Regions from separate parts of the Anaerospora sp. genome, predicted to be linked through region 1. Evidence: a T-box and tRNA genes for the amino acid it is inferred to sense, from the RefSeq annotation. Region 1 holds a T-box; the other regions hold tRNA genes.
The links. A T-box is a leader RNA that pairs with one kind of tRNA and senses whether it is charged. The one in region 1 lies ahead of leuS (leucine--tRNA ligase), so its partner is inferred to be a tRNA-Leu.
Positions count from the first base shown of each region.

Region 2: it encodes a tRNA-Leu, which carries the amino acid that the T-box ahead of leuS (leucine--tRNA ligase) is inferred to sense. The anticodon was not compared.
Region 3: it encodes a tRNA-Leu, which carries the amino acid that the T-box ahead of leuS (leucine--tRNA ligase) is inferred to sense. The anticodon was not compared.

Region 1 covers NZ_DALZUO010000002.1:238,060-249,021, reverse strand. The annotation lists gene RTR76_RS03255 (acyl-CoA dehydratase activase) at 1-388, opposite strand, end outside; gene RTR76_RS03250 (double-cubane-cluster-containing anaerobic reductase) at 392-1,549, opposite strand; gene RTR76_RS03245 (DUF3343 domain-containing protein) at 1,569-1,805, opposite strand; gene RTR76_RS03240 (aminotransferase class V-fold PLP-dependent enzyme) at 1,798-2,955, opposite strand; gene yedF (sulfurtransferase-like selenium metabolism protein YedF) at 2,955-3,545, opposite strand; gene RTR76_RS03230 (DUF3841 domain-containing protein) at 3,849-4,406, shown strand; gene RTR76_RS03225 (DUF3841 domain-containing protein) at 4,364-4,969, shown strand; gene leuS (leucine--tRNA ligase) at 5,047-7,527, opposite strand; T-box leader at 7,582-7,790, opposite strand; gene RTR76_RS03215 (hypothetical protein) at 7,902-8,297, shown strand; gene RTR76_RS03210 (glycosyl hydrolase family 18 protein) at 8,365-9,882, opposite strand; gene pheA (prephenate dehydratase) at 9,950-10,822, opposite strand.
Region 2 covers NZ_DALZUO010000040.1:5,488-16,449, forward strand. The annotation lists gene carB (carbamoyl-phosphate synthase large subunit) at 1-2,343, opposite strand, end outside; gene carA (glutamine-hydrolyzing carbamoyl-phosphate synthase small subunit) at 2,345-3,409, opposite strand; tRNA gene RTR76_RS19880 (tRNA-Leu) at 3,842-3,925, opposite strand; tRNA gene RTR76_RS19885 (tRNA-Leu) at 3,948-4,033, opposite strand; gene RTR76_RS19890 (peptide ABC transporter substrate-binding protein) at 4,122-5,756, opposite strand; gene RTR76_RS19895 (lytic transglycosylase domain-containing protein) at 5,774-6,352, opposite strand; gene coaE (dephospho-CoA kinase) at 6,414-7,013, opposite strand; gene mutM (bifunctional DNA-formamidopyrimidine glycosylase/DNA-(apurinic or apyrimidinic site) lyase) at 7,025-7,849, opposite strand; gene polA (DNA polymerase I) at 7,861-10,491, opposite strand; gene RTR76_RS19915 (L,D-transpeptidase family protein) at 10,686-10,962, opposite strand, start outside.
Region 3 covers NZ_DALZUO010000013.1:96,897-107,858, forward strand. The annotation lists gene RTR76_RS12190 (DUF2087 domain-containing protein) at 60-824, shown strand; gene RTR76_RS12195 (GIY-YIG nuclease family protein) at 842-1,201, shown strand; gene RTR76_RS12200 (PHP domain-containing protein) at 1,237-2,058, opposite strand; gene waaF (lipopolysaccharide heptosyltransferase II) at 2,077-3,120, opposite strand; gene RTR76_RS12210 (Lrp/AsnC family transcriptional regulator) at 3,200-3,613, opposite strand; gene RTR76_RS12215 (MBL fold metallo-hydrolase) at 3,734-4,489, shown strand; gene RTR76_RS12220 (DMT family transporter) at 4,446-5,378, opposite strand; gene RTR76_RS12225 (hypothetical protein) at 5,484-6,362, opposite strand; gene RTR76_RS12230 (phosphodiester glycosidase family protein) at 6,378-7,337, opposite strand; gene RTR76_RS12235 (polysaccharide deacetylase family protein) at 7,370-8,200, opposite strand; gene RTR76_RS12240 (hypothetical protein) at 8,323-8,538, opposite strand; gene RTR76_RS12245 (hypothetical protein) at 8,700-8,864, opposite strand; tRNA gene RTR76_RS12250 (tRNA-Leu) at 8,983-9,066, opposite strand; gene RTR76_RS12255 (TrkA C-terminal domain-containing protein) at 9,160-9,780, opposite strand; gene RTR76_RS12260 (beta-ketoacyl-ACP synthase III) at 9,895-10,887, opposite strand.

The DNA.
Region 1 (10,962 bases):
CGGTACCTGCGGCACATTTATTATTCATTTGAAAAGAGCGGACATGTCCATCCTCCACGGCAATCACCTTGGAATCCTGTCCGCCAATATCAACAACTGTGCGCACCCCCGGCAGCAGGTACTCTGCCCCCAGCGCGTGACACGTAATTTCTGTCACAGTCTGGTGCGCAAAATCGATGCTCACACGCCCATAACCGGTAGCAATAATATGGACACTTTCGTTTTTTATTCCGGTCTTTTCCAGCAGTTGACCTAAAACTGCCCGGGATGTGTCCTTGGGGCTCCAGCCGGTAGGCAGCATACAAGAGGCAAGAATATTGTCCCCTTGGAGAAGGATGCCTTTGCAGGCAGTAGAACCACAGTCGATGCCTACAGACGCTTGTATCATATCTTATAACATCTCCACAAAAGCACCAGCCCGGGTGGATAGCTGACCGATATCGGATGTACTATAGTCAGTTTCCAATTGCAGGTACGGAATCCCCTTACGTTTCATAAACGCTTTAACCGAATGAGCTTCTACTGCGTAGGCATGACAGGCTTGCAGTGTCATTTCTACAACACCATCGACATGAAATTGTTCACAGAGACGTTCTAAAAGCGCAAAGCGGTTATTGTCAGGGGTCATAACGGCACAGCCAATCTGCAAATAGTGATCCGCAATATTGGTCAGTGGGTCCCCCGCCTCCCGGCACTGCCGGTCCAGCTGTTTGGCTCCGGTACAGTTTTCATAAACAACGACAACTGCTCCAGCCTCCTCAATTACCTTTACTACCTTTTCAGTGACACCACCCATTGGACAGCCGGTAATGAGAATTCGTGGCGCCTCTTCCTTGACCGGCCTCTCTCCTGCTAGATAGGCGTCACGGATACTGTCAATTGCGTTTTGGATTTCCGCGACCTTCTCTTCCCAGTTAAATTTAAACTGAGAGCCAAATAGAATTTGCAGCTGCCTGAGTCCGGTTATGGGCGGCGGCGTCATAATACTCAGCTCATACAGTTCCTTCAGCAGCCTGCGTTCCATGTTCCTCCTGACAATCGCCTGGCGCAGCTGGTCATCTGTTATCGTAACACCAAAGTCCTTTTCCACCCGTTCCTTTAGCCGTACCAGCTCCGCACGCCAAAGTGCCTGAGCTTCTGGAGTATCCTGCCTGCGGGGGAGCTCAAGAATATGAACATTTTTTTCCTTAGCCAGAAGTTCATACATTTTTACTTTACCGTCGCAGGTTGTCTCACCTACTACCAAATCGGAAAAATACATGTAAGGGCATTTGTCAGTAATGGCAAAACCGTAACTGGACTTAATCAGCGGACACAGGTTACTCGGCAGCACCTTTTCCGCTTCAGGAATGGTCTCGTCACTGGTAGAACACAACCCCACACTGACAAGGTCGGCAGCCATAAAAATTTCCAGCGGGGTATAGGTACAGAACTGGCCCACCACCCCTTTGCCGCTGTCTTTAATTTTTTTCATCGCTAAAAATCCATTTTGCCTTGCCTCTGCAAAGCTATCAAATATTTGAGGCAACTGGGTTTTCCTCTCGATCATTTGCAAATCCCGCCCTTCGTTAATACAGTAAAATAATTCGCTTTTCCTGATATTCAATCTTATGTTTAGCCATTATCTGAAGCAGCATATCCTCCCACTGCGGTTCCGCGCACCAGGCAAGACCGCAGCTGCCACTGATTTCCCGAGGAATCGGTATTAAACGCCCTTGCTTGGTTTCACAGACAGCCTCCATGGCCATTGCGGCCGTTGTTGTGGGAAAAGCAATAACCAATTTGGGTTGTTTCTCTCTAGCCAATTATCCCTGCTCCCCCTTCTGCGGCAATCTCAGCAATTGCCTGAATTCCTGTGTAGATTTCCGCCTCTGTATTGAAAGAGGAAAAACTAAACCGTACCGCCCCCGGCCTCTGGGTACCTAAAGCCACATGGGCCAGCGGAGCACAATGAGCCCCTGTTCGAACGCAGATATTGTAATCCCTTGCTAAGCGATCCCCCACTTCACCTGAATCCATAGAACTGATATTTAAGGTAACAATGGGAGCATGCGGCACAGTTGCATCGCCATAGATGCGCACGCCAGCAACCGTTTCAATTCCTTGACGAAAGAGCCTCGTTAATTCCAGTTCTTTATTGCGGATCACAGCCATATCCGTCTTTAGAATGTATTCAACTCCTGCCAGCAAGCCAGCGATTCCGTGTCCGTTGGCAGTACCAGCTTCCAAGGCTTCAGGCATACCCTCCGGATGGATTTCCGAATAACTGTGTAACCCGCTGCCACCTACCTTAAGCGGCATTACAGCAAGTCCTTTGCGGACGCAAATTCCACCTGTTCCCTGTGGCCCTAACAGCCCTTTGTGTCCGGTAAAGCAAAGAACATCAATGCCCAGCTTGTCCGCATTAACGGAAAGCACGCCGGCGGTTTGCGATGCATCCACAATTAGCAGCAAACCGTTCTTTTTGCAAAAATCGGCGACAAAATCCAGATTGGTGACTGTACCTGTTAAATTAGAGGCATGGGTGCAGACAACGGCTTTACTATTAGGGCGAAAGGAACGGTAAAAACCGTCATAATCCAAATTTCCTTTTTGGTCAATGCCGATAATGGATAATCCCATCCCCTGGGAACGGAGCTTATAAAGAGGCCGCAATACAGAATTATGCTCCAGGACTGTGGTAATGACATGGTCTTGGGGAGTCAGCAATCCAAGGATGGCAATATTTAAACTTTCCGTTGCATTGGAAGTAAAAACTGTCTGATCGGCAGTTGATCCTAGCAGCTCAGCAACTGCTTTACGAGCCCGGAAAATGCAGCGGGTTGCGGCCAAAGAAGCCGGATGACCGCCCCTTCCAGCCCCGCCAAACGTGTTGATAGCCTCCAGTATTGCAAGCCCAACCGCTGGTGGCTTGGGCAGACTCGTGGCAGCGTTATCAAAATAAATCATATCCATCACGGGCGAAGGATGCTTTCAGCGTCCCGCATTTCTTCGACAATGCGGTACATGTTAGTTGCTTCCCCTACGCCGAGCTGCTCCGCGATGCCCAAATGATTCAAACAAGTGCCGCAGGTCAGGACTAAAACTCCGCCCTGTTCCAGGCTGACTAAGTCTTCAAGCGAATTTGAACCATGTACGGCCAGTTTCGCACCCGTGTTATAAAGCAGAATGGTATGAGGCAATATTTCCAGTTGAGTAAGAGTAAAAATAAATCCCTTCATCAAAATGTGACCCAGCTCATCATTACCAGTACCCATCGTATCGGACGATAGGACAACAACTGTTTTTTTCTCGCTTGTTGCCCGTTCAAAAGAAGGCTCGTGTTGCTGAGGTTTTCCTTTTATAAGTGTAATGTGAAAAATGCCAGCTCTACGAGATACGTCAAACTGGCATCCTGCCGACTCGGCAAACCGCCGGATATTTTGAGCTGCTGCCTCATTGTCTACCAGCACCTCTAATTGGCCCTGTTCCATTGCGGCGAGTCCTTTTTTTGTTTTAATTACCGGAAGCGGACAGGCATCTCCAATTGCATTTATTTGTTGCATAGGTTATCTCCCTTATGTCTCAGTCTCCTGATAAAGTAAGCTTCTTTTTTGTTATCCTAGCACAAATAAATAATTTAAACTAATCGCAATTTTCAATTGCTATTTTAAACTCTCATTGATAATTTAAATAAACTTCATCAAGAAACGGTTCTTTCTTGCCTGCAATCAATTCAAATGCCTATAAAAAAATAAACCTACATCTTTTTATCGAAATTATCAATAAAATTTGACGTTACAGATTCATTCATTATAAAATAATTGCAATTTAATACCTTATTCTGCTGTGATTGGTAGGGATAAACTGTGAAAAACTTCGTAAAATTATGGACCAAACAGCACGAAAACATCGTACACGAATTAGCAAGAAATGACCGCTATATAGTAAAAAAGGCATACATTGTCAGCAAAATGGAAGATCACGCTGGTTTATACCTGGATGTGTACAACTGGTACTATCAGGCAGCAAGCAAGCTAGTACGACCACCTGAAGATGTAAAATACCCCGTTTGGGTGTCTCTGGCAGAAGAAGCTAAGATAGGAAACAGCCCCGGGAATGTGCAAATAGAGCTTTTAGTTGAACAAGATCAGCTGATCACATTGGATATTGACAAGTGGGGTAAGATTGTTAACTATATGTATATTCCGGCAAATGCTCAGGATGAAAAAGAGCATGCTTCTCTGTTAAACCGCTACGGTATTGATGACTGCACTGCCTATATGACGCCATTTTATCCCATCATTAAACGAAAGATCATTAAAAGCTGGGATCGCTTATTTGATGAAAGCATCATTCTTAGTGAAGTCAGGGTGGGAACCATATGGGAGCTGAAAAAAGAATGGATTGTTACCATAACCACATAACACTCTATACAGCCCAGAGCGATGAAGTCGTTCACCATTTACTGACTGAAGGCTGTCATTATGTGAAGCTGGAATACATCGCCCGGAAGTATGGGGAAGTATCCGCTGTGTTCTTACAGTCTTATTCGTGGTACACCGAACATGCTCAGCGTATTGTACCAAAGCCCAAACTGACAGAATCGGCCGTTTGGACTTTCTACGACCTAAGATACCTCGACCATCACCCCGGAACCCAAATCTTAAAACTGAGTGTGCCTCTCCAGCATACGGTATCTTTCCGAATGAGCGATTGGAACAAGATTTTGAACCGACGTTACCTCGGACAATCAGAAGAAGAAGCAGCGAAGTTCGCTGAAAAACTAACCCACTACGGAATTAGTTACACTGGGGATGTGGTTACCCCCCCCTTTTATCCCCACCTCAAAAAAGAGCTCCAGGACAGCTGGAAAAACCTATTCCGCTATGATCAACACGTAAAGAAAACAGGTACCGCTCTGTTTCCTGACATGCAGGCAGGACTGTGGTATATTGACCGGCAGTGGTTACAAGAAATCATTCCCTAGAAGCTAAAAAAAGGCATCTTACGCCTGTGCGTAAGATGCCTTTTTGCGACAGTGCTGCAGAGTAAGCAGCCTGTCCTTTATTTTACTACTATATTCACTAGTTTTTGAGGAACGCAGATGACTTTCACAATTTGCTTGTCTTCAATCAACGCCTTTACTTTGTCTTGTTCCAGCGCTTTTTTCTCTAATTCGGCAGCATCAATTCCTACCGGAATCAGCAGCTTATCCCGAACTTTCCCGTTGATTTGCAAAACGATTTCAACTTCAGCAACCTTAATTGCTTCTGCGTCAAAAATGGGCCATTGTTGTTTGTGAACACTATTGTCTCCGATAGTCTCATGCCATAGCTCTTCAGCCATATGCGGAGCAAAGGGTGCCAGCAGTCTAAGCAAACTGGAGATAACTTCATGTGCCAGGCCTGCATTGATCTGCTGTTGTTGTTCTTTAAACGCATACATGGCATTAACAAGTTCCATAATTGCACTAATAGCTGTATTAAAGTTGAAGCGGTCGCCGAGATCTTCTGTGACCTTCTTAATAGACGCATGTAATGCCCGGCGTAATTCACGCTCAGATTTGCTCAACTCTTCCTGGTTGATTGTCTCTGTCCGGTCTCCCATAAAAGGTGCGAAATGATCTACAATTCGCCACAATCTATTGAGAAAACGAAATGCTCCTTCAACGCCCTGGTCGTTCCACTCCAAATCACGCTCTGGAGGTGCTGCAAAAAGAATGAATAGCCGGGCTGTATCAGCGCCGTATTTACCAACAATCTCCTCAGGTGAAACTACATTCCCCTTCGATTTGGACATTTTTGCACCATCTTTAATAACCATTCCTTGCGTAAGAAGGTTTTTAAAGGGTTCATTAACATTTACCAGACCGGCATCTTTTAGTACTTTGGTAAAGAACCGGGAATATAATAGATGTAGTATTGCATGCTCAATACCACCAATATATTGATCTACCGGCATCCAGTAATTCGCTTTGGCAGCATCAAAGGCCTCGGTCAGGCTTTGTGGGCTGGTATAGCGCAGGTAGTACCACGAAGAATCAATAAAAGTATCCATCGTATCTGTCTCACGGCGGGCTTTTCCACCGCATTTGGGGCAGGAACAATTAACAAACTCTTCTACCTGGGCAAGAGGTGAGACGGAACCGGAAGTAAAGTCCACATTTTCCGGCAGCTTAACCGGTAAATCTTTGTGCGGCACAGGAACGATACCACACTGCTCACAGTAAATCATTGGGATTGGCGCACCCCAATAACGCTGACGCGATACCAGCCAGTCTCGTAAACGGTAATTCACTCTCCGTTTACCAATTTTCTGTGCTTCCAGCCACTCTGCTATTTTTAACTTGCCTTGTTCATTGGTAAGACCGGTAAAATCACCAGAATCAACCATCACTCCCGGCCCATCATAAGCACCGGACATTTGATCCAATTGAAGCTGCTTATCAGCAGGCTGAATAACAACCTTCTTAGCTAAGCCGTACTTAGTAGAAAACTGCCAGTCCCGCTCATCATGTGCCGGAACACCCATAACAGCACCGGTTCCATATTCAACAAGCACATAATTAGCCACCCAAATTGGCACCTGAGCTCCGGTAAAGGGATTTACGGCATAAGCACCTGTAAACATGCCTTCTTTTTCCGTCTCAGTTGAAGTACGGCTGACTTCGCTCATATTGCGGATTCTTTCTACAAACTGGCGCACAGCCTGCTCTGTCGGTGTGCCGGCAATTAGCTTTTCTACTAAACGGTGTTCAGGTGCAAGCACGAGATAAGTAACACCGAAAACAGTATCATGGCGTGTAGTGTAAACGGCAATCTCATCGTTCAGCTCTGGTATGGCAAATGTAAATTCCGCACCTTCACTGCGTCCGATCCAGTTTTCCTGCATCGTTTTTACGCGTTCCGGCCAGCCTTTCAGCTCACCTAAGTCAGACAACAACCGGTCAGCGTATTCAGTAATCTTAAAAAACCATTGCTCAAGCTCTTTTTTTACTACTATTGAATCACAGCGCCAGCATTGACCGTTCACTACTTGTTCATTTGCTAAAACAGTGTTGCAGTCATTGCACCAATTGACAGCTGCCTTTTTCTTATATGCTAGGCCACGCTCATAAAACAGCTGAAAAAGCCATTGCGTCCATTTATAGTAATCAGGATGACAGGTAGCAACCTCTCTGTCCCAGTCATACGAGAGACCAAGCTGCTGCTGCTGACGGCGCATATTGGCAATATTATCCCAGGTCCAGCTTGCTGGATGAATTCCATGTTTAATCGCTGCATTTTCCGCTGGCATGCCAAAAGCATCCCATCCCATAGGATGGAGAACATTGTAGCCCTGCATGGCCTTAAAACGAGCAACTACGTCACCAATGGAATAATTGCGCACATGTCCCATATGCAGATTTCCCGAAGGATAGGGAAACATCTCAAGAACATAGTATTCTGGGCGCTGACGATTTACTTCGGTACTAAAGGTCTTAGCATCGGACCAATGCTGCTGCCATTTAGTTTCAATTTCGTGAGGTGTATACTTTTCTTTCATGAAGAACCTCCTAGGCTTTTTTGCATAAAAAACAAAAAACGTCCACGGCTTCTAGCCAGGGACGATTTACTCGCGGTACCACCCTGATTGATGGGATCTCCCATCCACTCACTACCGTTAACGCCGGTAACACGTAGACTGCTAGTCCTAGTTTCGCAGTCGCTCCTTCACAGCGAGTTCAGCTTAACATGGTTTGGCTCGCAACAACCGCCAACTCTCTGCACCTGCTTTCAAAACTTACTACTCTGTGTCATTGGATTATTGATTACCATTATATAGTAGCAAAAATAGAATGTCAACTTTCGCCTATTCTCAGTCTTTACTGGTTCTAACATGAAAATATAAGAAATACAATAGCTTATAGGAGGTGTGTTATGTATAAGCTGATTATTGGCAATGTCCGCATATCTGTAATGAATGACGATATTAAACGGGAAGAAGCAACCTCTGCTGCTAAAAAGGCCATCGCCGCTGCCAGTCAAAGAAGCAAGCTGCTTAGCCACGTCGAAATTGCCACCGGCCCTAGCGGCCTGGAAGTCACTACAACAGAAAAAGTTGGCGCAAAGGTAACCAGAAAAACCATAAAACAAAGTATGCTTGATGGTGTTTACGCATCTGCAAGAGAAAAATTTTTTCCTACCAGCGCTTTCAGTCAAAAAGACAGCTGGTTTGATGGTGATACCGGACAGGAATGGTCTGGGGAAGCAGTTCGGGTAGCCCGTGAAGAAGTATTAAAAGAACTGGAGAACTGGATAAAATCAATAAAATGAAATAGACGGTCTGAACATTACAGTTCAGGCCGTCTATTTCATTTTATTTGGTATTTCCTGGAAATAATTATTTTATCTTTTTATGCCTTTTTGATTTTTTCTGTTTTTTCTGCTCTTGCTGTTCTTTATTCTCTGGTTGTGCAGCTGCTGGTTTTAACACGGTTTTTAGTACGTCCCAAGTTTGCTGTTCTTCAAAATCCTTGCGCCAGGCGGCAACACCTGCTAATTGATATGTCAGCGCTAGTTCTGCTTTGAGCTTCAAAGAGGCCGGCTCTTCCAGCCAAATTTTATATTGCTTATCTCTTTTTGTATATTCAGCATAGTACTGGCCTTTGTCTTCCAGCCAGACAGGCTTAACGCCGTTATCCTTAAGAATTTCATTCGTCTGAGACATTGACAATGTCTTTGCCTGCACCTTTACAGTGCCATTACTGCTAGTCTCTTCCCATTCACGAGTATAAAAAGGAATCCCAAGAATTACTTTTTCTTTCGGTATATCCGCCAATGTTGCCGCAATGCCTTTTTCAACCCAGCCGTAGGAAGCTACCGATCCGCTGACCGGGCTTAGGCGAGGATGCTCATCATAGGCCATTACCATAACATAATCTGCAATTTTACCAAGCTCCCGCCGGTCGTAGCAGCGCGACCAAAAGGCAGAATTGGAAGGAACCGTAACATCTACAGACAAAACAGCGTTCTGCTCGTGCAAAGCAGTTGCTAGCAGCTTGACAAAAGAAGTGAATCGTTCCTTATCCTCTTCATACATATTTTCAAAATCAAGATTAATACCATCAAGATTATATAGACTTACATACAACATAATCTGCCTGATAACATTTTCCTGAGCAGTTACATCTTGCAGTATTTTTCTTGTTAATTCCCGGTCAAAGCCATTTGATAATAATGCCCATACCTTATATCTTTTCTCATGTGCATCCGTAACATAACGCTGGTCAGCTTTGTTCAGTACCATGCCCTCAGCATTGGTGATGGTGAACCAGGTAGGTAAGATAACATCCAAACCGTCAATTGCAGGTTCAACTCCAAGATTGCGGTTGACAATACCAACATGATCCCACACGGCATTAATCTTTCCAGTAAAAACAGTCTTATCTCTTGGTTTGTTTATCTGATATGCCGTATAGCCCAAACTGGCTTCAGGAATTACGTCTACGATCTTTTCTTCTTTACGGGGCTTAGCGGTTATTCCCAATACGCGGTCTAAGTTGTACAGATTGATATAAGGTTTACCCTCAATGAGCTTTATGGGAAAATTAAGTGTTAGTCCTTTTTGTATAGTACGGTCCAAATTAGCTGTTTCCAGTTGAAACCTCGGAGCGTCTAGCGTCACATATATTCGCTTTTCCGCCAAATCAATCCGTATCTGCTCTTCAGAATACCATTTTACCGTCTCAACCGGCAGCCAGGTCTCTCCTCTGTCCACAAATGCTTTGGCTCCGCTGTCCACTTTTGTGCCCCATGCATCAGTTACTACAATATCATTTTCCAGCAGCTGCGCCATTGAAACAACGGGTGTAAACAATAAAAACAGTCCCAAAAAAGTTAGCATGAACAGTTTACGCATACTTCCTCCACCGGTTTCTTTCCTACAATATTACATAATATATTCGTGGCCAGTTACGAAATTCCTGTTATAAACGCTCTTTGCTTGGCCGGCTTGTATCGACAACAGGATAGGAACCAAAGCTTTTAAACCAAATACTCTTTTCCTTCACAGCCTTAACAGCTGCGAATACCTCGTAGTCTTCCAAACTTCCATCTAAATCAAGAAAAAAGATATAGGCTCCCAGTTGCGTGCGGGCAGGGCGTGACTCAATTCGCGTCAAATTCACATTGCGCTGAGCAAACTCGTGCAGAATCTCACACAAGCTGCCTGGTTTCTTACCATCTATCTGACATACGATGGATGTCTTATGCTGCTCCTTTTGTAAAACTGCCGGTTTTCGGCCTAAAACCAAAAAGCGGGTGCTATTATACGAATTATCCTGAATGCCTGCAGCAGCAACATCCAGTCCATATATCTCTGCAGCTCGCAAGCTGCCTATCGCCGCATGTTTAGGCATCCCCGCCGCGACACTGAAAGCTGCTTCCGCCGTACTTTGAACCGCTTTTACCAGGGCAGACGGATAGTGTTCCTGCAGATAGCTGCGACACTGCGCCAGTGCCTGGCTGTGAGATACGATCACCTCAATAGGGCCATTTTGTGGATTCACCAGTAAGTTATGTCTGATCGCATGTGTCGTTTCCCTGATGATAAACAAACTTTCTACATGGGCCAGTATATCAAGAGTAATCGTCACCGAACCTTCCAGAGAGTTTTCAACAGGGACGACACATTCATCGCTGCTGCCATCAACAACTGACATAATAGCAGCATCTATACTGCTATAAGGAGTAAACTGCACTTTATTCCCTACATGAATTTGATAGGCAACTTCTTCACTATAAGTTCCCTGCGGGCCTAAATAGGCCACCATCTTGACTGCATTCTCATTCGTCGGCATTTGCTTTACTCCTCTCCATTTCGGTATTAGAAAAGACTTGGCTTGCACCAAGTCCTTTAGGACGCAGGTGGAAGCCTATGTCGTTCTTATTTCGCCAATCAGAAAGTTATACTTTCTGATAAGATAAAAAAAATTCCCGT
Region 2 (10,962 bases), on a different contig from region 1:
ACCCGAGTGGACTCCCGCCCTTTCGATGTGTTCCATAATGCCCGGTATAAATACCCGGTGTCCATCAGCAATTGCGTCGACCTCAACCTCCGTTCCCTGCATATAATGATCAATTAAAATAGGATGCTCTGGCGAGGCCTTAACAGCTTTCGTCATATAATCTTCCAGCTCACGTGCGTTATATACAATTTCCATGGCTCTGCCGCCTAATACATAAGAAGGTCTAACCACCACGGGAAAACCGATTTGCTCAGCATTGCTAAGAGCATCCTGAAAATTAGTTACGCTCGCACCAACAGGCCGCCGTATATCCAGCTTTTCCAGCAAATCGTCAAACTTTTCCCGGTTTTCAGCACGATCAATATCAGCTACTGAAGTCCCTAGAATGGCAACACCTGCTTCGGCCAGCGGACCGGCCAGGTTAATTGCAGTCTGACCGCCGAACTGTACGATTACACCTTCAGGCCGTTCTTTCTCTATAATATTCAGCACATCTTCTGGTGTAAGCGGTTCAAAATACAACCGATCAGAAACATCAAAATCAGTACTAACTGTTTCCGGATTATTATTAACAATAATCGTTTCCAGTCCCATTTTTCTTAGCGACCATACCGAATGGACCGAGCAATAGTCAAACTCTACGCCCTGGCCAATTCGAATCGGACCCGATCCCAGTACCATAACCTTTTGCCGGTCTGTGACATTCACTTCATCTTCCTGCGCATACGTAGAGTAAAAATAAGGAGTAACAGCTTCAAATTCAGCGGCACAGGTATCGACCATTTTATAATTCGGCCTGATTTGCCATTGCTGACGATCCCTGCGGATTTCTTGCTGGGTATTACGACTGAGCTCAGCAATTGTTTTGTCAGCGAATCCCATTTTTTTCGCTGCAGCCAGCAGCTCTTTAGTAAGAATTTCACGGCACAACCGCTGCTCCATAGCAATAATATTGTGTATTTTCTCTAAGAAGAACCGGTCAACTCCAGTCCTTTCATGAATTTCCTCAATACTTATTCCCCACCGCATACCTTCAGCTATCACAAACAACCGTTCATCATTGGCAATACGTAATTTATGGCGAATCTCCTGTGGCGATAATTCAGTTGTCGTAGCTAACTGCAAGCTGTGCACACCAATTTCCAGAGAACGTACCGCTTTTAATAGTGCACTTTCGAAAGAACGGTCAATTGCCATTACTTCGCCGGTTGCTTTCATCTGTGTTCCCAATATGCGATCAGCATGGGCAAATTTATCAAAAGGCCATCGGGGGAATTTAACAACAAGATAATCCAATGCCGGTTCAAAGCAAGCCATTGTCTTCTGTGTAACGGCATTTTTAATTTCATCCAAATGATAGCCAATCGCAATTTTAGTCGCTACTTTTGCAATAGGATAACCGGTAGCTTTGGAAGCTAGTGCACTGGAGCGACTGACCCGTGGATTGACCTCAATAACATAATAGCGGCGGCTATAGGGATCAAGTGCATACTGTACATTACAGCCACCCTCAATTCCAAGGGACCGGATAATGGTTAAAGAAGCCGTCCTGAGCATTTGATATTCGTGATCGGTAAGCGTTTGCGAAGGAGCCACAACAATACTATCACCGGTATGAATCCCTACAGGATCAAAGTTCTCCATATTACACACGGTAATGCAATTATTGGCCCGGTCACGCATAACTTCGTATTCGATTTCTTTCCAGCCCGCTACACTGCGCTCCAACAACACTTGATGAATCAAACTGTGTTTTAAGCCCTTGGCAACAATCTCTTCGAGTTCAACATCATCTGTAACAATACCGCCGCCAGTCCCCCCCAAAGTATAGGCCGGTCTGACAATCAGCGGGTAACCAATTCTATGCGCAAATTCAAGCGCCTCATCAAAATGTTCAATAATTGCACTTTCTGGTACCGGCTGACCAATTTGCTCCATCGTAGCCTTAAACAGCTCCCGGTCCTCAGCCTTCTTAATTGCTTCCAGCGGAGTTCCCAAAAGCTCTACCTGATATTTAGCCAATATCCCCAGTTCCGCCACCTTAACCGCAAGATTAAGCCCTACCTGGCCTCCTAGTGTTGGGAGTAAGCCGTCAGGCCTTTCTTTTGCAATTATTTCTTCTACAACTTCCGGCGTAAGCGGTTGAATATACACACGATCTGCAATATTAGCATCAGTCATAATCGTTGCCGGATTGCTGTTAACAAGAATGACTTCCAGCCCTTCTTCCTTCAGAGCCTGGCAAGCCTGAGTACCGGCATAATCAAATTCAGCGGCCTGACCAATGATAATCGGCCCCGACCCTATAACCATTACTTTATGTAAATGTTGTTTTCTCGGCATGTCAGTCCTCCTTCGCCATCAGCGAAATGAATTCAGTAAATAAATACGCACTATCATCTGGTCCCGGTGCTGCTTCCGGATGATATTGGACAGAAAATACGGGCAAACTGTTATGCTTGAATCCTTCTATTGTACCGTCATTAACGGCCCGGTGAGTAACAGTAACATCCAAATTACTGATCGAAGCCTCATCGACAGCATAGCCATGATTTTGAGAGGTAATATACACACGTCCTGATTCCAAATCTTTCACCGGATGATTCGAGCCACGATGGCCAAATTTGAGTTTATAGGTTTGCGCTCCCATCGCCAACGCTAACAGCTGATGACCAAGACAAATTCCAAAAATAGGCTTTTGTGTAATTAATTTTGTTATTGTTTCAATTGCATATTGGGCATCCTGAGGATCGCCAGGGCCATTTGATAAGAAAATTCCATCCGGCTCATAAGACAGTATCGCAGCTGCATCTGTTTGTGCCGGAACCACAATACATTCACAACCTGTTTTATGCAAAGAATCCAGGATATTCTGCTTAATACCGAAATCCATAACGACAACCTTGTATCCCGTATTCGGCATTTTGTATACACGTTCTGTAGTAACTTCTTTAACCTGCTGATTATCCAATGGGACTTCCATTACCTGTTTCAGCGCCAGCTCATCAATATCCTCAGGAACAATCCAGCCACGCATCGTACCGGCCGAACGAATTCGTTTGGCAATAGCACGGGTATCTACATCATAAAGGCAGGAGATTTTATTCTTTTTCAAGTAGTTAACTAACGAATCTTCTGACTGCCAGTTACTTGGTTTATCACACAGTTCGCTCACAATATAACCTTTTACAAAAGGCTTTCGCGATTGATCAAAGCTTGCGTTAACACCATAATTGCCAATTAACGGATATGTCATTGTAACAATCTGCCCGCAATAAGACGGATCAGTAAGTATCTCTTGATAACCAGTCATCCCTGTATTAAAAACGACTTCACCAGTGGTAAACTCACCGGCAATCATTTGTCCGTAAAAGCAGCTTCCATCTTCCAGGACCAATTTCCCCTTCATAGCAACTCCACCTTTGAATAATTATTAATAAAATACATTAGAAGAAATAATAAACTCCTTGCCAAATAGCAAGGAATCTTTTTATAAACCACCATTCGTCAATAAAGAGTTCTGCATATCTGGTGAAATTATTTAATTTTTATGCATGTTTTATTTATATATATACTATCAAATTAAGTCTGCCTTTGTCAAGCAAAAAGCTAGTACCTTCTCAGCTTTAAAACGATAGGATAGTGGTGAGGCTATTTTTCGCAAACCGAGGCGGAGGAAGGAGGCATACCGGATGTATGTTGACTGACGACAACGAAGGGTTGCGGAAAATTGGCCGCCAGCATTCACCGGATTAGAGCTGACAAGGTACTGGACGTTACTCTCATTTGCAAAATAAAAAAAGCTTACAAACACTTTGTTTGTAAGCTTTACTTTCATTTTTGGTGCGGTTGGTGAGATTTGAACTCACACGGATCTCTCCGCCACCCCCTCAAGATGGTGCGTCTGCCGTTCCGCCACAACCGCATGGTGAGGGGTATAAAGGATATGGTGCGGTCGAGTGGATTTGAACCACCACGAGATTGCTCCCACTAGTTCCTGAGACTAGCGCGTCTGCCGTTCCGCCACGACCGCATTACACATTATCGCCATCAGCGACATTGTTATATTACCATAACACTTTTATTGCGTCAAGACCTTTTTACATAAAATGATTAGTTATCTATTTTATAAATCCCCATTGCCAAGCATTCCAGAAGTTTCCTGCCGGCGTAGGATTCGGTCGATAATTGGCGATATTGTTTTTCACAACATCAATTGTCGCCCGGTAATAAAGCGGGATAACGGGAACTTCCTGGACGATTACTTCTTGCATACGGTAATAAATCTGCTTGCGTTGTTCCATATCCACCGTCATTCTACCCTGTTCCGTCAATTTATCCATCTCAGGATTACGCCAGCCGCTGTAATTTTGTCCGTCAAAGCCATTTGCCCGCCCGGGAATATATTTCGAATGCCATAACCGGCTATTTTCAGGGTCAATGCCTGCCACCCAGGCATACATAGCTGCTTCAAAACGGCGATTTTTAAGCACATCGGCAAAGAAACCGGGAACATCTACATATTGCACCTGCAGCAATATCCCGATATCCTTCAATTGCTGTGCAAGCTGCTGTGCCACTGCTTCACGCATTTTATTGCCATTTGTTGTAACAAGTGTAAACGTTAATTTGCGTCCGTCTTTTGCGCAAATGCCATCAATACCAGGCAGCCATCCGGCTTGTGATAAGAGTTCTTTGGCGGCATTTACATCACGGCCGATCGATTTTACATTCCCGTTATACGCCCAGGAAAACGGCGGTTGATCGGTTAAAGCCACACTTGCTACATTGCGAAGTGATGCAGCTACCAGCGCCTGCCTGTCAATGCCCAGCTGAATGGCCTGTCGCACCCGAACGTCTTGAAACAGAGTATTATCCAAGTTAAAATCCAAATGCTCCCAAACCATACTGGGAGTAATCATGGTTTTCACATTGGCAATCGCCTTAAATTGCTCCAACTGAGCAGGAACGATATTTGTAACAAGATCAATATCGCCGGATTTTAATTGAGTAAGCAAAATATTCGTATCCGGAATGATCTTATAAAGAATCGTATCAAGAGCAGGTCGACCTTGAAAATAAGCACCATTTGCTTCAAAGGTTATACTCTCAGCAATTCTCCACTCTTTGAATTTAAAAGGCCCCGTCCCTATAGGCATACGATTAAAAGAATCCTTATTAAGGTCCGGGGTTCCTTCTAATTTATGCTTGGGAAGAATAGTCGAAAATAGCGTCAAATAAGGTGCATAGTATTCCTTGAAACGCACAATAACAGTTTGACTGTCCGGTATCTCTATTGCTGTAATAAAGTTATATCCCTCCTGAGATACAACCTTATTCTGGCCATTCATAATTACATTCCAGGTAAATCTTACATCCTCTGCCGAAAACGGTATCCCATCATGCCAGGTAACCCCTGACCGCAGCTTATAAGTAACCGTCAGGCCGTCAGCACTAACGCCCCCATTCTGAAGTGTAGGCACTTCTGCAGCAAGATCAGGCATCCATTGTCCTTTGTCATCGCTGGTAATTAAACCACTGAATACAAGTCTGCCAACCTCCGCTGTTGCCATCAAGTCAGATAATAAAGGATTGAGTGTATTGGGCTCCTGTAAGGTTCCATAAGTCAACTGGCCTCCCCGCTGCAATTGTTTAGCCGGCTGAGTTTGCGAAGGATCACTCTTTTTACTACACCCGGTAACAATAGCAGCAGTAAGCACTAAACAAATCAATAAAAGAACCGCTTTCTTCTGCAAAAAATCAACCCCTTTACTTAGCGGCCATATAACTCTTCATAGCGCTGCTTATTGTGCAGCACCTTACCTACGTACTCACGCGTCTCCCGAAACGGAATTTGCTGAATTTCGTCAAATTGCATCGTCCAGCCATATTTATTCATCCATTGTTTTACGTTGCCCCTGCCTCCATTATAGGCAGCCAGCATCAGCACTTCATTACTGGAAAACTCTTTTCTAAGAGAAGTCAAGTACCAAGTTCCTAATTGAATATTAGTTTCTGGATCTGTTAAATCGCCGACTTGCTCATATTCATTCTCTATTTGGCTGACAATCCATTGGCCTGTTTCAGGCATAATTTGCATGAGACCGGTAGCTCCCTTAGGAGATTTTGCTTTAGGGTTAAATTTGCTTTCTGCAAGAATAACTCCTGCAACAAGATAGGGGCTAATATTATTTTCTAATGCATATTGATACACCAAATCCTGATAGGGCAAAGGATATACAAATTTTTTCTGAAACCAGTCAGTCCAATAAACTGCGTAACTGCCAACCGCCAAAAGTATCATAACAACGAGCCAAACTTTCAGCCAGGCTTTTCTGCGCAATATGATCACTCCATCTATGTACTGTACTCTTTTACAGCCTATGTATAATCTCAAAAAATATGATGTTCTTTCATTGATTCGCTGCAAGGCACTGCCAGGCGGCAAATACCTGCTTTTGGGTCGCCTCCAAATTACCGCTGTTATCAATAACAACGGTAGCAAAGAGAAGCTTTTCACGCAAACTCATTTGAGAATGAATACGGGCCAAGGCCTGACTTCGATCTAAGCGATCCCGTCTCATTAGCCGCTCAATCTGCGTTTCTTCATCAACATACACAACCCAAACCGCTTGCACCATGTGCTGCCAGCCAACTTCAATCAGCAGTGGTGCATCAAGAACCGCTGTTTTTATCCCCTGTTGAGCTGCAGCTTGCAAAGCTTGCCTAGCAGTATTTTGAATATGGGGGTGAGTGATTTTATCTAAAACCCGCCGTTTATGATCATCGGTAAAAATAATTTCACCAAGCAGCTTTCGGTTAATATGACCATCCGGGAAAAGACAGCTTGTTCCGAAGGCGGCAACAATCTCCTGCCATGCAGGCTGTCCGGGTTCAACAATCTTGCGTGCTATTATATCTGTATCAATAATAGCTGCTCCCAATTGTTCAAGCATAGCACTAACTGTGCTTTTTCCACTGGAAATACCTCCAGTTAACCCAATTGTATACACATTAACCTCCGTTAACGCTGACAATTCGGGCAATAATGCGTACCTCTGCCAGCTACTTCTTTGCGTTCAATAGGTGTCCCACACCGCTTGCATGGTTGTCCTTTGCGACCATAAACAGCTAAATAATTCTGATGACTGCCACTTTTACCGGTACCATCACGGTAATCCCGAAAAGTAGTGCCGCCATGATTAATACCGTCTTCAATGACCTGATTAATCGCTTCATATAACCGGCCAGCCTCTTGATCATTTAAGGAGCAGGCTAGACGGTCCGGATCAATCCTCGCGATAGCCATCGCTTCATCAACATATATATTGCCTAAACCGCCAATCAGCTTTTGGTTAAGCAGCAGCGCCTTAATTCTCCCTTTTCTGGCATGAACTAATCCTCTGAAATAAGCCAGGCTGAACTCGGCAGTAAGAGGTTCCGGTCCCATACCCGCTAATCCGGCAATGCGCCATAATTCACTTGCAGGCATTGCATACAACGTCCCTAATGTTCGTGTATCTGCATAAAGCAGCTTACAGCCCTCGCCCAAATCAAAAATGATGTGTGTAAACCGATCGGTCTTTTCTTCATTATCAACAAAATATAACCGGCCGGTCATACGCAGATGAATAACCAGCATCATGCTGTCATCTAACTGCAGAATCAAATATTTGCCTTTTCTTTCAAGCTTTTGAATGGTTTTACCTGTCACCAAAGCTTGAAATTCATAAGCTGATGGCCATTTAATCAGGCGGGGCAACAAGATCTCTACACCATGAATTCGACGCCCTTCCAATTTGTCAACTAACGAACGCCTAATAATCTCTACTTCCGGCAATTCAGGCATAGCTTCCTCCCTTATTTTGCTTTGGCCCAGTTAGGTCCAGTCTTAATATCAGCGATCAAAGGCACATTAAGCGAAACAGCCTTCTCCATTGCTTGTTTAATCATATTTCCCACCACTTCCACTTCTTCCGCCTTTACTTCAAGGACCAATTCATCATGAACCTGAAGCAAAAGCCTGCTGGATAGCTGTTTCTCCTGAAGAGCCTGGGAAACATCAATCATGGCTTTCTTTATCACGTCTGCAGCAGTTCCTTGAATAGGCGTATTCATGGCTGTCCGTTCGGCAAAAGAGCGTAGGTTAAAATTTCTGCTGTTAATATCGGGTAAAAACCGCCGCCTGCCAAACAGTGTTGTCACGTAACCGGTAGTCCGGGCACTGGCGATTACCTCATCCATAAAAGTCTTTACGCCTTTATAGCGGTCAAAATAATTATCAATATACTGCCCTGCTTCTTTACGGGTAACACCAATATCACGTGACAGACCATAATCACTAATACCATAGACAATTCCAAAATTCACAGCCTTCGCCCGGGAACGCATTTCTCCGGTTACTTCAGCAAGCGGTATACCAAAGACTTCTGAAGCGGTACGAGTATGAATATCCTGGCCAGTGACAAATGCGTCCTGCAAACCAGGATCACCAGAGATATGAGCCAAAATGCGCAATTCAATTTGCGAATAGTCGGCTGACATAATACAATCATAGCCTTCACCGGGAACGAATAGCTCACGGATGCGTCTGCCAATATCCGTGCGAATCGGTATATTCTGCAGATTAGGGTCAGAGCTGCTAAGTCGGCCCGTTGCGGTAACCGTCTGATTAAAGGTTGTGTAAATACGGTCTGTCTTATTATTGATAAGTACATCCATACCATCAAGATACGTAGATTTGAGTTTTGTAAGCACACGGTATTCCAGCAGCTTATCGATAATTTCATGCTGCCCTGCCAAACCTTCCAATACTTCCGCATCTGTCGAATACCCTGTTTTTGTCTTTTTAGCAGCCGGCAGCTTGAGCTTTTCAAAGAGAATACTACCTAATTGCTTCGTTGAATTTACATTAAATTCTTCTTCCGCCAAACGGTAAATCTCGGTGAGCAGCAAGCCAATTCTTTCGCTAATTTCAATCGCCATATTTCGCAGAGCTTGACGGTCAACGCGAATACCTGTTGACTCCATTGCAGCAAGCACCTTAATTAAGGGCAGCTCAATTTCTCTATACAGGATATCCAGACCGGCCCCTTGCAAGCGTTCTGTCATTGGTTGATATAGCTCATTAATTGCCTGTGCAGCCCAATAGATATATTCCGGGGAATGTCCGTGCTTCTTCTCTGTCCAGTCTACCTGTTGCTCACCATACCTAGCAGCTAACGAAGGCAATGTATATTCACTTGCAGTAGGTTCCATTAAGTACCCCGCAAGCAATGTGTCAAATTCAATACTCTTGGCTGCGATTCCCAACGAATTGCAGGCATTTAAAATTTTTTTGGCATCATGAGTTATCTTGCGTACGGACTCATCAGCCAGCAGTCCCAGCACTTCGTCCCAATGCTCGGCGGTACCATCAATATAGTAGCCTTCGTCACCAAAAGAGATTGCCATCCCCTTTATTTCAGTAGCCGGAATATGGCCCGCAAGCAAAGGGTAAACCGCAATAACATCCGCTGTCCGGGCTTTGCAGAGGATATCCATCACTTCATACCCTTTTACTATAATGTCAATAGTTGGCAGTTGCAGCTCTGTCCGTTTGTCAATTTGTTCAACAGGATTGTCCGAAAATAGCAGCATAATTCTTGCCGCAAGGCTCTTAAACTCCAGGCGGATAAACAGTTCATAAAGCTTGTCCACTTGTGGCTGCATAATAAAACTATCCGGCAAGTCGTCCATTGGCACATCGCACTGAATAGTCGCTAATTTTTTAGAAATAATAGCGGCTTCCACATTATTACGAAGATTTTCCTGCAGCTTTTTTCCGGAAACTTTATCAAGATTGGCTAACAAGGTTTCTACGCAGCCAAACTCACTGATCAGCTTAGTGGCAGTCTTCTCGCCAATACCAGGCACACCAGGTATATTATCCGAAGTGTCACCCATTAATCCCTTTAAATCAATGATTTGTCTAGGTGTTACACCATATTTTGCTTCTACGGCACCGGCATCCATTAAATCCATTTCGGAAATGCCTTTTTTAGTTAACAGTACTTTTGTTTGATCTGTAATTAACTGCAACGCATCCCGGTCTCCGGTTACAATGACAACTTCGCAGCCCCGCTTTTCTGCCTGGACTGCAAGAGTACCAATGATATCATCGCCCTCAAACCCGGCTTTTTCAAGCATAGCAATTCCTAAACAGGAAAGCACGTCCTTCACCAAAGAGAACTGCTCCGATAATTCTTTAGGAGTGGGCTTACGCTGCGCTTTATATTCCTTGTACTGCTCATTACGAAAAGTAATTCTACCCTTATCAAAAGCTACGGCAATACTATCCGGCTTTACATCTTCAATCAGTTTGAGCAGCATGGTCGTAAAACCATACACGGCATTCGTGTATTGCCCACTGGCAGTACTGAGAAGAGGTAATGCATAAAAGGCCCGATGGACCAGGCTACTGCCGTCAACAATGACAAATTTATCAGACATATGCTCACCATCCTATTTATCTGTCAAAAATATTCGTATTTTGGCGCTGCGTACTCTGCAGCTTGTCAAGCTTAACGAATGTGTCAACCTATACCAAACTGTATATATTGGCAGGTTGTTGTAAAAATCCTCTTTAATCAGGCAGATATCAACAGCCATATGTAAAAAAATAGAAAGGAATATAAACTCCCTTTCTATTGCGGTGTAAAAGGATAGGTAAGTTCTATAGTATACGTTTGCTGATTCAAAAATACATAAGCCCGTAAGTATTCATAGATCTGTGTAATTGGCAAATAAGGCTGATTACCAATCATTATGACGGGAATTTGCCTGCCTTGAATGAAAAGAGCTTTACCGGCATTATCCCACACACCCCTGTAACCTAGTGACTCGATAACAGATAAAACAGGAACTGCTAATACTTCACCCGTCATTTTAGCCTCACCTGTAATCGATTTGTTATTAACCATC
Region 3 (10,962 bases), on a different contig from region 1:
TATAGACGAAATAGTAATATGTCTATAGATAAAATAAACATAGATAAGGATGGTTTGATATGAAACAGCTATCTGATTTGTTTTGGAATGCCTCTGTTGCCGAATTGCAGCAAGGATATATATATTGCGAGCACAGCCAGGAATATATGTGCCTCATCTGCGGCCACAAATCAATTAAAGGTATTATTTACGCTGACGAAGCCACCTATTATGAGGCTGAAAAATATATACAGCTTCATATTTATCGTGAACACTCTTCAACATTTGCCTACTTGTTGAGCCTGGATAAAAAATTTACCGGTTTAACGGATCATCAGAAAACGTTGCTTACCCACTTTTACGAAGGCCGAACTGATGCCGATATTGTCCGGGAAACAGGAAGTGGCAGCACTTCCACTATCCGCAATCACCGCTTTACGTTAAGAGAAAAAGAAAAGCAGGCAAAAGTATTTTTAGCCATTATGGGAATGGTAACTGCCAAACCTGCGCAGCAGTCTTCCTTTATCACCATTCATAAGACCGCTACTATGGTTGATGAACGATATGCTATGACAGAAGAGGACAACGAAAAAATCTTACGTGCCTATTTTCCTGAAGGCTTAGCAGGTCCATTAAGTGAGTTTCCTGGTAAAGAAAAACGCAAAGTAGCTGTTTTACGGCATATTATCAAGCGGTTTGATCCGAACTGCCGCTATTCAGAAAAAGAGGTCAATGCCATCCTAAAAAAAGTCCATTCCGACTACGTAACGCTGCGGCGTTATTTAATCGAGTATGGGTTCATGGACCGCATTGCCGATGGCTCCCAGTATTGGGTCATGTTATAATAAAGGAGTGTATTTTTATGGATAGAAAAAAAGAATTGAAAACCCGCTATAAGGAAACACCGCGTCCTACCGGGATTTATCAAATACGCAATACTGCTAACGGCAAACTTCTAATCGGCAGCAGCCTTAACTTAGACGGCTCTGTGAACAGCAACCGGTTTCAATTGAAAATGAACTGTCATCGCAATTCCCAATTACAGCAGGACTGGCAGACTTACGGTGAGACTTCTTTTACTTTTGAGATATTGGAAGAGTTAAAGCCGGCTGATATTCAATCGCCCGACTGTAAAGAAATATTAAACAAATTAGAAGAACAGTGGCTGCTCAAACTACAGCCCTACGGTAATAAAGGTTATAACAAAATACCTGCGAAGTAAAAGACTCCCGGCTTAAAGCCGGGAGTCTCTTCTATCTATTGCGGATAAATTGATTCTAATGTGAGTTCATTCAACCGGATGTCAGGATAACCCAATCGGCGATCAGGCAAAAACACGCCATGGCAATCAGAACCGCCGGTAATCAGCTTGTTGTGACGGCGGCTCCATGCTATAGCAGCACGCACCGTTTCTGCTTTATGGCTGGGATGATAGCACTCAACACCGGCGATATCAACCTTGCCAAAATAATTTAACGTTTCTTCCAATTCAGTGCCGTGAAAAGCGCTGCCCGGATGAGCCAGCACCGGAATTCCTCCCGCCTGGCGGATCGTTTCTATCGCCTTGACAGGCGATGGAAACTCAGGGAAAGTAATTCCTGCAAGTGGCGTAAAGAGATTAGCAAAAAAGTCCTTCGCATCTGTGCATAAGCCTTTATCAATCAAGAAGCTTAAGGATTTCCATCCTCCCCGGGCAGGATTATGCTGATAGTCGACATATTCCTGATAATCCAACTTTATACCTGCAGCAATTAGTTTCTTAATACTGTCGTGATCTGCTTCTTCCATTAACTCATAATTATGTTTTAGTAATTGCTGCAACGCTGCTGTCTGCAAGTTAATTTTATATCCTAAAATATGAAATGATTGCCTTTTTAGCGTCGTGGATATTTCCACTCCTGTACAAAAGCCAATTCCTGCAGTTGCTGCTAATTGTTCAGTTTCGGTAACATTAGCAACAGTATCATGGTCGGTGACCGCAAAAAAAGAGATTCCAGCTTGCTGTATTTGAGAGACTAATTGCTCCGGCGTCCAAGATCCATCTGATGCAGTCGTATGAATATGTAAATCTACCTTCACAAAAACCTCCTACTTAAATTAGTGCAGATAGGGCTTAATAGCTTGTATTACCTGCTGAGGCAGAACATCCTTCATGCATTGCTGATGATTGAAGCGGCACTTCATTTTATGACAAGTCCTGCAGCCTAGCTCTGCCTCCAAAACAGAATGGCCTTGTTCCAACGGACCAAAGCGATTAGGATTAGTGGGTCCGAAGATGCTAACAGTAGGGATTCCCATAGCTATCGCCATATGCAAAGGTCCTGTATCACCAGTGACAACGACGGTAGATTTTTTCAGTAAGGCAGCCAATTGAGGCAAATTTGTATGTCCTACGGCATCAATAACAGGTGCGCTCGTTTTCTGCAATACTTGTTGCGCCAGGCAGCGGTCAGCCGGACCACCACACAGCATAACTCTCGCATGCTGAGCTAGTGCATCGGCAAGCTCAGCAAAATATTCGGGAGGCCAGTTTTTGGCAGACCATGTTGTTGCCGGTATAAGTGCAACAAGCTTTTGCTGCGGCTTGATCCCTGCCGAGGCCAGAAACTGCTCTGCGAAGTCAATATCTGGTTTCGTTAATTCCAGCGTCATATTGTAACTGCCAGGCTTAATGCCGAAAGGCTGCAGTATGCTGAGATACCGCTGAATCATATGGCTTTCGCTTTCTGGAGCAGGCGCTATTTCCGTCATAAATAAGCTATTCAGTTCTCGCGTGTTTGATAGGCCGATGCGCCTTTTAGCACCACTGGCTAGTGCCACCATGCCGCTTAAGAAAAGGCCATGCACATCAAGTGCAATATCAAAATTACGGGCACGCAAATCAAGACGAAGCTGTTGCCACAGCTTCCAGGCCTCAGCAAAACGGCCATGGCGCATATGATCTTCCCATTTTTCCCGCGGCCATACATAGACCTCATCGATGTAAGGGTTAGCTTCCAGCAAATCTGCCGCCCCCCGGCCAACGACCCATGTTATATGTGCAGCAGGAAAGGCTTGCTTCAATTCTCGTACAACAGGAGTACAATGCAATACATCCCCAATTGAGCTAAGCCGAATAACTAAAAAACGCTTGGCGGTCACTATAATCTCCTTTAATACAGATAGTATTTACTATATACAAATATGTTCTCTTTCATCCGAATATCTTCTTACATAATCTCTATTCCAGCTTTTCAATCGATAAGTTTACACGGTAATTTCCGTAGCGCAGCAGTAAATTTAAAAAGCTGGTTAAATCTGAATTAGCAGGAAAGCAGGCCTTTAACCAATAACAGCCTTCTCCGCTGATACGATGCACTTCTTCTACTTCTGTCCGGCTCTTAAGAAACTGCCGCAGTTCATCATGAAGCGTAGTCTTCATAAAGATGGTAATTAGAGCAATAACCGGTTTTCCTAGCTTACTTTCATCCATAATAGCTGTATACCGTTCAATAATCCCCAGATCCTCAAGCCGGTGAACCCGATCGGCAACAGCTTGTCCGGTAAGATGAATCTGACGGCCGATTTCTTTCCATTGAGCCCTTCCATTACGTTTTAGATATTCGATAATTTCATAATCGATATAATCAAGCATAATTGTTCATTTCCTTTCCTGACGTAAGCGACAGCCAGCTTTTGACTTGCGTGCCTATTAGAGATTACAGTCACTATAGGCTATGCTTATGATAAGACTATGATAAGGGGGCAGGATGATTTGAAAATCCGTTTAATTCGCCATGCAACGCTGCTAGTTACTTTAGGAGCCAAAAGAATACTTATTGATCCTATGCTGAGCTCAGCAGGGACAATGAGCGCCGTAGACAATTCTCCCAACCCAAAGCCAAATCCACTGCTTGATCTGACCATGCCGCTTTCCGATTTGCTTACTGCCGATGCAGCCTGCGTCACCCATTTACATCGCGACCACTTTGATGAACGTGCTAAGGAGCTTCTGCCTAAAACTATCCCCTTGTTTTGTCAGCCTGGCGATGAGGAAAAGCTGCGCAGCTTCTCCTTTACTACGCCTCACCCGATTGCTAGCAGCCTGCATTGGGATGGCATAACGATTAGCCGAACAAGCGGCCAGCATGGAACAGGTACAATTGGGGTGAACATGGGACCGGTTTCAGGATTTGTATTTGAGCATCAGGGGGCTTCCTTATATATTGCCGGCGATACAATATGGTGCAACGACACGAAAGCCGCACTTGACCGCTACCGCCCGCATATTGTGGTAATTAATACCGGTGCCGCCCAGTTTCTGACGGGAGGACCAATCGTCATGGACAGCGAAGACGTAATTACACTGTGCCGTTATGTTCCGGCGGCCAAAGTAATCGCTGTCCATATGGAAGCGTTCAACCATTGCCTGCTGACTCGCAATGAGCTGCGAGCTTTAGCTAGGGAACGGCAGATTAAAAACCTCTTTATTCCAGGTGATGGTGAGGAGCTTGTCTTTGATCCCGATTAGCATCAGCTGGCCTTACTGCTAAGTATACTCCCGAAATGATAATAATGGCACTAGCTATTTTTACTACTGTAACCGGCTCATGCAGAAAATACCACGCCTGGCCGATAGTAAAAACTGGTACCAGGTTAATAAAAATCGCTGACCGGGACGCACCAATTTCCTGGATGGCAATAAGCTGAAAAAGATATCCAATCACAGAGGCAAAAACAGCCATATAGCCAACTGCCAGCCATCCCCCTAAGGTAGTATCGGGAAGGTACGTCATCGGCTGCTCCCAGATAACAAAAGGAATAGCCACTACTGTACACACCAGAAATGTATAAGCGGTAATCATCAAGGGAGACAGGTCATATCTTTGCATGACCTTCCGGCTGAGAATGGAATAACCAGCCCAGCTCCAGACGGCACCAAACATTAAAATGTCTCCCGTATTTATACTGAGATGCTGAATTACTTGCCAGTCACCACCAGTGATGACCAAAAAAACACCAAAAAAGGACAATAAAAAGCCGGCCAGTCGTACTCGATTAATCTTGTCTCCTAAAAATATAGCTGCCAATAATGCTGTCACCATTGGATTTGTTGAGCCAATCAGCGATGAGTTAATTGCGGTTGTGTACTGGAGGCACGCAAAAAACAGGCTATGATACAAGAAAGTCCCCGCAAATCCAAGTAATAACAGAGGCAGCCATTCGTCCCGCTTGGGAAGCCAGCGCTCTTGGCGCCTATAATATAGGATGGTAAAAATAAAAGGCAGGGCAAATAAAAAGCGGAAAAATGTGAGTGCAAAAGGCGGGAACTCACGTACTGCAAATTTCCCGGTAATAAACGCACCTGACCAAAACAGCGCTGTTAAAATCATCATACTGTACACTCTCAGATTAGACATTAGGCACCTCCCATGGATTGTATACTAAGTTTCACCATGAAAAGAAAGATGTCCTGCACATACCCGCATAAAAGAAGACTTGGAACAGTTGTTCCAAGTCTTTTGTTATTTCTTCACCGTTGCTTCAGCAGCCTCCATTGTTAAAAAGCGTACATCTGTCGGCTTCGTCAATGTCCGGTCAAGCTCAAACCCCACTTTCAGCTTGCCTTTAAGCACCGTTTCCGCTAAACCCTGAGCATTCACTTTGGCCAGATAAATATTATTCTTGCCATCTACGCCAACCAGATTGTATTTTGCACCGTACGGTGAAATAACTCGCCAGCTCCCGTCACCATTACGTACATAAACAATGCCTTCTGCCAAATTATCATAAATGAGCGAGTCCTGGTCAAAGAGAACTCCAATCCGGCCAATGCGGGTTCCTGAAAGATAGACCCGATTTAAATCCTGATTAGCATCGGTACGATAAATCCGATATTGTTCAGGACCGCTTGCAACTAAAACCTGCATGTATATGACGTTAGTGGCCGTTGAATAAGCGACATCTGTAATTTTACTGCCTGTCGGTAGTTTGTCAATCGTAGTAGATAACTGATGTCCATCAGAATGAGGATTAATTTGAGTAAGGACAACTTTAGTAGCATCTTTGGCAGTATTATCAGTATAAACGGCCATAAGCGCCAAATCGCGATCTTCCAGCCATTTAAAATACGATACCTTTTGATTATTCAAGGGAATTGAACGAAGCAATGCTTTTGGTGACGTCCCATAGATTTCTACAGACTCATCTTTCACAACTGCCATATAGTGTTTATTTCGGGAGTAATAGGTTTTCCCGTCTACAACTGCATGTGCTTCTGTGACTGCACTAACTTGAAATGAGGTAGCAGGGGCGAACAATACCCGATCCAGATAAAAATAAAAGCTTGCCTGAAACAAAAGGCCTGCCAACAGCCATATTGCCAGTTTATAACTTGATTTCACTAGCTGCCCTCCTCATCATTTTACGATAAAAGCGGTGGGAATCATACGTTCACCTAGCATATCGCAAGGTTTATTCACTACTTTTCCATTGTAATACAGTGTAGTGCTAGATCCACCATCTAAATTAGCTGCCACATAGGCACCTTGCTCATACAAAATATTTTGCACATCCAATAGAGTTGCCCCCAGCGAATAGCCTGGCTGCCTTCCGTCAATGACTAAAAGCAAAATCGTTCCATCTTTACGCTGACCAATAGCGGTCCGCGGCGCAACGCCCCAGCCGCCATCACCATCTCCATCCTTAATGAGTTTTTTCCCATTAATAATAAGCGGTGGTCCAAAAGAAACCCCTTCTGCTACATTCATTTCCCGCATTTCTTTAGGTGTATAATTACCGGCTACTAAAACACCGGCCTTAGTTACTCCAATTAGCTGAACCTGCTCTTTTATATCGCCGCCGATCAGGAATTTGCCCTCATTAATAATTACTCCATATGGCAGCCTTCCCGTGCCAGTACCATTTGGATCATAAAACCCGCCGGCATTAATAGCAGCTACTGCATTATTAGCAATTCCAATCGAACTGGTAGTATCGCCTTTTTCTTGTATATCCTGAGCAGTAGCCGCCTTGACGCGGGTTGGGTCAGGAATCTCAAGCATATAACCAGTAAAACGGGTAGCATTAATGTTGACTAGTCGAAGCGAACTCGTTTCCCGTTTTGTAAACTGAAACAAGTCCTGCTTAGGCTGGTTAGTCGGGTTAAATTCTCCCACAATCTCTTTAATTTCCTTTTCAGAGAAGATCCATGTAATATAGTGTGGATGACGTGAAGTTAGAACAGCTCCTACCACACTTCGTTTAATGTTATCAAACGGTCCGAAAAGAGTGATAAACGGTGCCGTAATCAGTAAAAATACTAGGTTAATAATAATGAAGCGAAAGTATATATTTGAGGCAATGGCTAGTTTCGTCATCGCTCGCCCTCTTCTTTGTTTTTTGGACTATTTTAAAGTATAGAATAGTCTTCTTTGGTTAGTCGTTCTTCAAAATGCTTAAGATCCACAGAATTGCCTATCCAGACTCGATTCAACACTAAAGGATTATCACCTTTTTTGGCCCAGCCAGCGTTAGTCGTTACAGCAAACGTCATCCCTTTTTCGCGCAGAAGCTTAAGCGTAATGTCGTTATAACTGCTATACGGGTAGCAAAACCAACGGGTATCCTGATTTAGGTTGCGATCAAGTACTTGTTTGGATTTTGCAATTTCTTCAGCTTGCTCTGCTGGAGAAAGCTTTGCCAACTCTCTATGAAAATAACTATGCGAGCCGACTTGCATTCCAGATGCCTTCATTTCCTTGAGTTGTTCCCATGTTAAATTTGTACCGACCTCCCCGGCAGGAATAAATACCATGCTGGGAAATCTGTATTGTTTTAATATAGGCATAGCCACATCAAAAGTATCCCGGTAGCCGTCATCAAAAGTAAGCACAACCGGTTTTTCAGGCAAGGCTTTCCCTTCACTGATATAGCCGGCTAGCTCATCCAAAGTAATGGGATTGTAATGGTTTTTGTATAAAAAATCCATTTGCTCGACAAATCTTTCTTTGGAGATAACGGCATCATTATCTCGTTCATCGCCAATGCTGTGATACATGAGTACAGGAATTCCGCGAGGCACCGAGAGAGAGGCTGCAGGAGCTTTGTCTCTTACTGTAATAGACGTTTGTCCTTTCGGCCCTTCTGAGGACTCAGGTTGCTTAGAGATATTGCCGCAGCCGGTAAGAAAAAATACGACAATAATAAACAGGGTTTGCACTAATTGAAAATTTTTATTCATTATATCACCAAATCATGCTTTTTTACATCAAAATTCTACAAACTTAGGAAAAGTCCTTCAACTATTCTCCCATGAATTAATCTCGTATCGATTAACAGGGGCGCCTCGGTGTCAGGCCTTACTTATTTATGGCACTCAAAAGCTGTGGGCTTGTCCTCTTCCTGATCAAGCAGACGTACCGTATTATGCATTGTGAGAAGCACAATCTCCGTAGCTTCTCTTGTTGCGGCTTCCCGCTGACTAGGACTCATATATTTTGTTAATGTCAACGCTTCAATGGTATTTTCCACTATTTGGGCGGTTAATCGTAACAGCCCCGTTTCCATTTGTCTGTCCATTATCATCTCATCTCCATCATGCCCTAACGCTCTGGCGCCCCCCCTATCACTATAGTTGATTATTGCTGCGAACCAAGACTAACGGTGTCACTGCTTTTGGTATTTCTCTTACAAATAAGTACGAAAACCTCCGATAAGGTATCGAAGGTTTTCGCATAAAACTATTCGGTTTTATTTTCGTCTCGCCGTGCACGCTGCTGCCGCTGTTTTGCAAGCTTGGCATTATTGACCGGTTCAATTTTTGTGCCAAATTTAGCGGATAGTAGTTTTTCAATTTCTTCCGGTGTCAATTTGTAGGTTTTAACATCAGGTCTTTCCATGCTCATTGTAACTCCTCCGTCGCTGCTAGTTTAGATTGCCCAGGCTACGGGGAAAACGTACTACTCTCCTCATAAAACTAAAAAAAAGCTTCTGACTTTGTCCTAGAAGCCTTAGTTGCTATGATGGTGCGGTTGGTGAGATTTGAACTCACACGGATCTCTCCGCCACCCCCTCAAGATGGTGCGTCTGCCGTTCCGCCACAACCGCATATATGAAGTTATATTACTAATATTATCACTTTATGTCCGCTTTGTCAATGCTGTCCCCTGTCAATAAAAGCTATTCACCCGCGCCCTCAACTTACTCAATGGCCTGAATAAAGCGGGTTACCTGCTGAATTACGTCAGCACTACCGACAACTACTAATCGGTCATTTACTTGAATATCAGCAAGAGGTCCCGGTGATATAATCACTTCCGTTCCCCGCCGGATTGCAACTAAGGTAGCGCCTGTGCGCTGCCACAGCTTAACATCGGCAATCGTTTTTCCCGGCAAATGAGAGTATTCAGGAACTCTGATTTCAACCGGATTATAAGGAGTCAGATTCCTGAGGCGGTCAGAATAGCCAATGATATTAGTAAAAACCTCTTCAAGACGCACATCAATTTCGTGTTTTCTCTCCAGAAGCAATTCCAGTTCCTGTTTTAGCGAATATACCGACTCTACGTTTTTAGAATGCTCAATGAAGCGCAGTGCCTGCTCCACAGACAGCACCACCACTTCTTTGCCTTGTGCTACCGATACGACATTGCCATCTTTAAGCAGGGCAACCGCTTTGCGAATTGTTTCAGAAGACACATTATAATTACCTGCCAATAGCGTCCTGCCTGAAATCTTTGCGCCAACCGGAAATTCTTCGTTAATAATTCGCTGTGCTAAATCTAATGCAATTGAATGATACATAGACATTGGTGCCGTCATTTCTCCACCCCGCATACTTCAATACCTTTATTATATAATAAATTACGTACAAACTTCAAAGCCGGTAAAAAAAACCTGCGCAGCACCAAATACCACGCAGGTCCTTTATATTAACTACTTATACCACTTGACAATACTTGCTGCCCATGTCAGCCCACCGCCAAAACCAACCATGGCAATTGTGTCGCCTTTTTTGATCTTACCGTCTTTAACAGCCTCATCAAGCGCAATTGGTATGGAAGCTGCTGAAGTATTGCCATATTTGTCAACATTGACAACGACTTTATCCATCGGCATGCCAACGCGTTTGGCAGCAGACTGGATAATCCGGATATTAGCCTGGTGGGGTACCAGATAGTCAATGTCTGCGGTTGTCAAATTCGCCATTTCGAGTGCCTGCTTTACGGCCTCTCCCATAACTTTAACCGCAAATTTAAATACTTCATTTCCATCCATACGGGTGTAGTGAAGACGCTGCGCCACCGTTTCCGCAGTTGCAGGAAGGCGGGATCCACCGGCAGGCATTTTCAGCAAATCACCGCCGGCACCTTCAGCGCCTAGATGAACTCCAAGAACACCAAATCCTTCAGGAACCTCCGCCAAAACAGCAGCGCCGGCTCCATCACCAAACAGGATAGCCGTATTGCGGTCTGTCCAGTCAGTAATTGTCGATAATGCTTCTGCCCCAATGATGAGAATCTTTTTATACATTCCTGTTTGAATAAATGTGCTGCCGGTCACGAGAGCATACATAAAACCGGAGCATACGGCCGTGAGATCAAAAGCAGCCGCATTAACAGCTTTCAAGTTATTCTGAACCAGACAGGCAACCGATGGAAACACCATGTCAGGAGTTACAGTCGCAACAATAATCAAGTCAAGCTCTTCAGCGCTGACTCCGGCATCAGCCAAAGCCCGCTCAGCGGCTATAGTGGCTAAATCTGATGTTGCCTGTTCTGCACCAACAACACGTCTTTCCCGAATTCCGGTACGCTCCACAATCCAGGTATCAGATGTATCTATTATTTTTTCTAAATCACCGTTTGTAATTACTTTTTCCGGTACATAAGATCCAATTCCTATAATACCCGCATGCTTTTTTTCCAACTCTGAACGAACCCCCTTGTTAAGACTATAATTTAAGTACCCTTTTTATTATAAACTACTAGGACCTACTAAAAC